Regions from separate parts of the Kitasatospora sp. NPDC048722 genome, predicted to be linked through region 3. Evidence: riboswitches for the same ligand, from Rfam matches in the RefSeq annotation. Region 3 holds a riboswitch; each other region holds the start of a gene.
What was found. Region 3 has a riboswitch for thiamine pyrophosphate ahead of thiO (glycine oxidase ThiO). Riboswitches for the same ligand answer to the same signal wherever they lie in the genome.
Positions count from the first base shown of each region.

Region 1 (2,256 bases), on a different contig from region 3:
GCGCCCGTGGATGCGTACGGGTCGTGCGCGCCGGCGGCGGCGTACGGGTCGTGCGCGCCGGCGGCGGGGACGCCGTGGGTCGGCGTCGCGTACGGATTGGCAACCGGCGGCAGGGCCGGGGCGGCCTCGCCGGCGGGGGCGGCCGGCGCGGCCGGGGCAGCCGGGGCGGCGGGCGCGGCCGGGGCGGGCGGCAGGACCGGCGGCGGGGCGTCGATGTAGCCGCTCTCGGCGACCGGCGCGGCGGGCGCCACCTCGGGCGCGGCGGGGGCGACGGGCGCCGCCTCCGGCGCGGGGACCTTGGTGAAGGCCACGGTGGGCTTGTGCCCGCCCTCGGCCGGCGCGGCGTCCGCCGGGGCCTCGGGCTCGGGCACCCGGCCGAAGGCCATGGTCGGCTTGTGCCCGCCCTCGGCCGGCGCGGCGTCCGCCGGGGCCTCGGGCTCGGGGATCCTGCCGAAGGCCATGGTGGGCTTGTGCCCGTCCGGAGCCGGGGCCGCTGCCGCGGCCTCAGTGCTCGAGGGCTGCTCCCCCTGCGGCCCGGTGGGCCCAACCTCGCGCTCGGTGCTCACGGACGACCTCCATAGCTGACAGAACCAAGGACCATAGTTTTTCGCACTGCCGATTCGATTGCCGTAAGGACCCCTCTGAAGAACTCATAAGAATCCTTAGGCGGGACCGACGGCCCCGCTCGACGACACGTTCCCGGCGGCGGCTCCCCCACCCCCGCCGAACGTCCCGCGATGCGGACCGCACGCCCCCTGGCCTTGGGCGTTCGCCCCGGTGCCGGTTAGCCTGTCGCTCCAAACTGACACGCGGGAGCTTGGACCTTCCAGGCTGAGAGTGCGCTGGTCGACCGTACGCCACGGGATCCCGGGCGGACCGTCGAGGGGGCGCTGACCGCCGGAACCTGTCCGGGTAATGCCGGCGTAGGGAGTATCGGCCATGCCGCCTGCTTCGCCATCCTCTTCTTCGGGCGCGCCCGAGTCCAAGGGTTTCTCCGAATCGTCCACGACCGGTCACGACGGGCCCGCCGCCGCGGCCGCGCTGCTGGACCGGCCGGACAAGGCCGAGGCGCCGCTCGTCCTCGACGCCGAGCCGCCGCGCACGCTGCGCCTGCGCGACCACTTCGCGCTGTGGATGAACCTCGGCGTCAGCCTGATCGGCTTCTCCACCGCCGCCACCGTGCTCGGCGCGCCGGGCAGCGAGCTCTCGCTGGCCGCCGCGGGCACCGCGATCGTGGCCGGCACCGCGGTGGGCACCGCGATGCTCGGCGTGGCCGCGCTGATCGGCGCCCGCACCGGCGCGCCGGCGATGGCGAACCTGCGCGGGCTGTTCGGCACCCGGCTGTCCTACGTCCCGACGCTGCTGAACATCGTCCAGTGCATCGGCTGGGGCGTGTTCGAGCTGCTGACGATCGCGGCGGGCGCGCAGACGGTCGCCCACACCGACGGCTACCGGTGGCTGTTCGTCCTGCTCGCGGGCGGGCTGACCACCGTGCTGACGATCTGGCCGCTCGGCTCGATCCGGGTGCTGCGGCGCTTCGTGGCGGGCGCCGTCGCCGTCGCGATGGTCTACCTGACCGTCCAGCTGGGCCGGCACGGCGTGCCCGACCCGGGCAAGGGCAACTGGCACGGCTTCCTGGGCGCCACCGACGCCATGATCGCGGTGTCGATCTCCTTCGTCCCGCTCGCCGCCGACTACACCCGGCACTCGCGCACGCCGCGCTCGGCGTTCTGGGGCAGCTTCTCCGGCTACACCTTCGCCCAGGTGTGGTGCTACGCGCTGGGCCTGATGGCGCTGCTGCAGTCCGACGGCGACCCGAACAAGATCTTCGACTCCTTCCTCGGCGTCTGGGCGGGCTGGCTGTTCCTGCTGGTGCTGGTGCTGCGCGAGACGGACCAGTCCTTCGCCAACGTGTACTCGACCGCGATGTCGGTGCAGAACCTGCTGCCGCGGGCGGACCGGCGGGTGCTGTCCGGCGCGATCGGCCTGCTGACCACCGTGCTGGCGCTGCGGATCGACAAGTTCACCGACACCTACACCAACTTCCTCGGCCTGATCGGCTCGGTCTTCGTGCCGCTGCTGGCCGTGCTGGCGGTGGACTACTTCTTCGGCGCCGGCCGCAACGGCTGGAACCTCACCGCCGAGGCGCCCTCGCGCTGGCTGATGCTGCTGCCGTGGGTGCTCGGCTTCGCGGTCTACCAGTTCATCGCGCCGACCCCGGTGGCCGGCTGGTGGACCGACTTCTGGACCTCGGCC
Region 1 covers NZ_JBEZGX010000014.1:25,080-27,335, reverse strand. Annotated here, with positions in the region: gene AB0C76_RS13065 (trypsin-like peptidase domain-containing protein) at 1-566, opposite strand, end outside; TPP riboswitch at 800-947, shown strand; gene AB0C76_RS13060 (cytosine permease) at 940-2,256, shown strand, end outside.
Region 1: it holds a riboswitch for thiamine pyrophosphate, as region 3 does, so the genes downstream of both, AB0C76_RS13060 (cytosine permease) here and thiO (glycine oxidase ThiO) in region 3, are expected to answer to the same signal.

Region 2 (2,256 bases), on a different contig from region 3:
ACCTGGACGTCGCGCTCGCGGGCGATCCGGCCGAGCTCGCCGAGGGTCTGCAGCTCGGCGAACTGCGCCTCGTCGTTGGCGTCGGCGATGGAACCGGGCCGCAGGCCGTCACCGAGCGAGAAGGTGACGTCGTAGGCGGCGAGGATGTCGCAGAGCTCCTCGAAGTTCGTGTAGAGGAAGTTCTCCTTGTGGTGCGCCAGGCACCAGGCGGCCATGATCGAGCCGCCGCGCGAGACGATGCCGGTCTTGCGGCGGGCGGTGAGCGGGACGTACCGCAGCAGCACGCCGGCGTGGACGGTCATGTAGTCGACGCCCTGCTCGCACTGCTCGATGATGGTGTCCCGGTAGACCTCCCAGCTCAGCTCCTCGGCCCTGCCGTCGACCTTCTCCAGGGCCTGGTAGAGCGGCACGGTGCCGATCGGCACGGGGGAGTTGCGCAGGATCCACTCGCGGGTGGTGTGGATGTTGCGGCCGGTGGAGAGGTCCATGACGGTGTCGGCACCCCAGCGGGTGGCCCAGGTCATCTTCTCCACCTCCTCCTCGATCGAGGAGGTGACGGCGGAGTTGCCGATGTTGGCGTTGATCTTCACCAGGAAGTTGGTGCCGATGATCGCCGGCTCCACCTCGGGGTGGTTCACGTTCACCGGGATGACGGCACGGCCGCGGGCCACCTCGTCGCGCACGAACTCGGGGGCCAGGCCCTCGCGCAGGGCGACGAACTCCATCTCCGGCGTGACGATCCCGCGCTTGGCGTAGGCGAGTTGGGTCACGGCGGCGCCGCCGCGGCCGCGCAGCGGGCGGCGGGGGCGGCCGGGGAAGACGGCGTCGAGGTTGCGCAGGTTCCCGCCGCGCGGCGAGGTGTGCTTGATGCCGTCGTCCTCGGGGCGGGCCTCGCGGCCGTCGTACTCCTCGACGTCGCCGCGCTGGCGGATCCACGCGTCGCGCAGGGCGGGCAGGCCGCGGCGCACGTCGGGCTCGTAGGCGGGGTCGGTGTACGGGCCGGAGGTGTCGTACAGCGGAACGGTCCTGCCGTTGGTGAGCACCACCTCGCGGAACGGGACCCGCAGATCGGGGCGGGATCCCTCGCGGTGGGCCTTGCGCCAGGCCGGGGTCGGGTAGCCGGTGCGCTCGCTGCTGGGGGCGCTCTGGGCAGACTGCGGCTGTGCGTCGAACGTGGTCATCTGACCTTCACTCCCTACGCCGGCATTACCCGGTCCAGGTTCCTGCGGTCGGCACAGCCTCCGGCCGTCCGTCGACGGACCGTTCAGCGCCCTCTCAGCCCGGTGCTCCGAGCTCCCGCGTCCGCAGGCGGTGTTGCCTGCGCATGACGCCCAACACCGTAGCGAGCGGATCGCCGCAGGTCCAGAGGGCTTCCGGTGGACGGGCGGCGGGCACAGACTGGAGCCCATGATCGGACTGACGGGGCGGGTCACGGGGAAGGTCGGCGCGGGACTGGTCGGGGAGGTGCTGGTTCACGTGCCCGAGCGGCAGGGGACGGAGGCGTTCCTGGCGTACCTGGCGGTGCCGGGGGATCCGCTGCCGACGGGCACGCAGGTGATCGTGGTCGAGTACCAGGCGCCGCGGACGGTGTTCGTGTCGCCGGTCTGACGGACGATCCCCCTCGTCACGGGGCCCGTGACAGGACCGGGACGAAGTCACGACGTCACCTACTGGCGCACCCGCACGAACAGGCGCAGAATCTCCGCTGCCACCGCGTCCGCGCACTCCTGCACAACCACGCGCAGCCACGGAGCGGTGTGCCTTGAAGGGGGAGTCGGCCGATGGTTGTCGGCGTCGTCGCGGGGGCCGTGGTGGCCTCCATCATCGTTGTGATCATCCTGTTCAAACTCATGTGGCGGGTCGCCGAGCCGAACGAGGCACTGATCATCTCCGGGTCGAAGCACGGGGACGGCCTGGGCTTCCGGATCGTCACCGGGCGGGGCACCTTCGTCGTCCCGGGCATGCAGGCGGTGCGCCGCCTGTCGCTGGACCTCAACGAGGCCGAGCTGGACGTCGAGTGCGTGACGCAGCAGGGCATCCCGGTGCACGTCAAGGGTGTCGTGATCTTCAAGGTCGGCGACGACTCGGTGTCGATCGCCAACGCCGCCCGGCGTTTCCTGGACCAGCAGAAGATGATGGGCCAGCGGGTCCACAACGTGTTCGCCGGTCACCTGCGGTCCATCGTCGGCGGGCTGACGGTCGAGGACATGATCCGCGACCGCGAGCGGCTGACCGGCGAGACCCGGGCCGCCTCGG
Region 2 covers NZ_JBEZGX010000015.1:128,834-131,089, reverse strand. Annotated here, with positions in the region: gene thiC (phosphomethylpyrimidine synthase ThiC) at 1-1,181, opposite strand, end outside; TPP riboswitch at 1,176-1,310, opposite strand; gene AB0C76_RS14225 (hypothetical protein) at 1,408-1,608, shown strand; gene AB0C76_RS14220 (SPFH domain-containing protein) at 1,782-2,256, shown strand, end outside.
Region 2: it holds a riboswitch for thiamine pyrophosphate, as region 3 does, so the genes downstream of both, thiC (phosphomethylpyrimidine synthase ThiC) here and thiO (glycine oxidase ThiO) in region 3, are expected to answer to the same signal.

Region 3 (2,256 bases):
GCACCGACCAGGTCGCGTCCTGCGGGGAGCCGCGCCAGAGCAGCTCGTCGCCCTCGGCGTGCCGCCCGGCGTACTGCACCATGCGGCCGAACTGCTCCGACCAGAAGTACGGCACCGGGTCGTACGGCGCGTCCACCCCGAGGACGGCGGCGGCCGCCGCCTCGCCGGACTGCAGCGCGTGGTCCCAGTGCTGGACGGCCAGCCGGGCGCCGGAGCGGGCCGACGGGTAGCTGACGCAGTCGCCGGCCGCGAAGACGCCCGGCAGGCTCGTGCGCAGCCGCTCGTCCACGACGACCGCCCCGGTCGCGTCCAGTCCGACGCCCGTGCCGGCCAGCCAGTCGGTCGCGGGCCGGGCGCCGATGCCGACGACCACCTCGTCGGCGGGCAGGCGCGAACCGTCGGCCAGCAGGACCGCGCCGGGCTCGACGGCCGCGACGCCGACGCCGCAGCGCAGGTCCACCCCGGCCCCGGCGTACCAGGCGGCCATCGCCGCGCCGACCTCCCTCGGCAGCGCACCGGGAACGGGCGCCGGGCCCGCCTCGACGACCGTCACCTCGCAGCCGGTCTCCCGCGCGGCGGTGGCCACCTCCGCGCCGATCCAGCCCGCGCCGACCAGCACCAGGCGCAGGCCGGGCCGCAGCAGCGCGCGCAGGGCGAGCGCGTCGTCCAGGGTGTGCAGGAGGTGGGCGCGCTCGGCGCCGGGCAGGGCGCGCGGCGTCGCGCCGGTGGCGATCACCAGCGATCCGTACGGGAGGTCGCCGGCGTCGGTGTGCAGCACGCCCGGGGTGAGTCCGGTGGCGCGGCGGCCGGTGAGCAGTTCGACGCCGAGGTGCGGGAAGTCGATGTCCAGCGTGGTGGCGTCGCTCTTGCCGAGCAGGACGTCCTTGGAGAGCGGCGGCCGGTCGTACGGCGCGTGCGGCTCCTCCCCGACCAGCACGATCCGCCCCTGCCACCCGCCCCGCCGCAGCCCCAGCGCGCACTGTGCGCCGGCCAGCCCGGCCCCGACGACGACCACCCGATCAGTTCCGCTCAGCTCTGCCACGGCGCCACTGTACTCAGCCGCCCCGCACGCCCCGGCGGGCCGTCCGCCCCGCGCACGGGCGGGCCGCGCCGGGCCCGTCCACCCTGCGTACGGGCCTTCGGCCGGGCGGACCACCGGAGTTATGGTGGGGACACCATCACGGGAGCCCGGCGTACCGGGCTGAGAGGCGGGCTGGCACGGCCCGCGACCGTCCGAACCTGATCCGGGTCATACCGGCGAAGGGAGAAGAGCAGCTTTGACACGCTTGGCACCGGGCACCCGCGCCGACGTGCTGGTGATCGGCGGGGGCGTCATCGGCCTCGCCGTCGCCTGGCGGGCGGCACAGCGCGGCCTGCGGAACGTCGTCGTGGTCGACCCCTCCCCCGGTCGCGGGGCCGCCGCGGTCGCGGCCGGGATGCTCGCCCCCGTCACCGAGCTGCAGTACGGCGAGGAGCCGCTGCTGCGCCTCGGGATGGCCTCGAACGAGCGGTACGCGGCCTTCGCCGCCGAGCTCACCGAGGCGAGCGGCGGCGAGGACACCGGCTACCGGCGGTGCGGCACGCTCGCCGTCGCGCTGGACTCCGACGACCGCGCGGAACTGCGCGAACTGCACGCCTTCCACGAGCGGCTCGGCCTCGACTCGACCTGGCTCACCGGCCGGGAGGCCCGCAAGCTGGAGCCGATGCTCGACCCCGGCGTGCGCGGCGGCCTGCACGTGGCCGACGACCACCAGGTGGACCCCCGCCGGCTGCTGACCGCGCTGGTCCACGCCTGCGAACGCGCAGGCGTCGTGATCCACCGCACCGAGGCCACCGAGCTGCTGGTCGAGAACGGCCGCGCCGTCGGCGCCCGCCTCGGCACCGGCGAGACCCTCACCGCCGACCAGGTCGTCCTCGCCGCCGGCCCGCACAGCCACCGGCTGCCCGGCCTGCCCGAGGGCGTGCTGCCGGCGGTCCGTCCGGTGAAGGGACAGATCCTGCGGCTGCGGATCCCCGACGCCTACCGGCCGTTCCTCAACCGCAACGTCCGCGCGGTCGTGCGCGGGCAGCACCTGTACCTGGTGCCGCGCGAGAACGGCGAGCTGGTGATCGGCGCGACCACCGAGGAACAGGGCTACGACACCACCGTCACCGCCGGCGGGGTCTACGAACTCCTGCGCGACGCCCACGAGTTGGTTCCCGGCATCACCGAACTCCCGCTCGTCGAGACCTCGGCCGGACTGCGCCCCGGCTCGC
Region 3 covers NZ_JBEZGX010000029.1:92,331-94,586, reverse strand. Annotated here, with positions in the region: gene AB0C76_RS22125 (FAD-dependent oxidoreductase) at 1-1,042, opposite strand, end outside; TPP riboswitch at 1,171-1,283, shown strand; gene thiO (glycine oxidase ThiO) at 1,278-2,256, shown strand, end outside.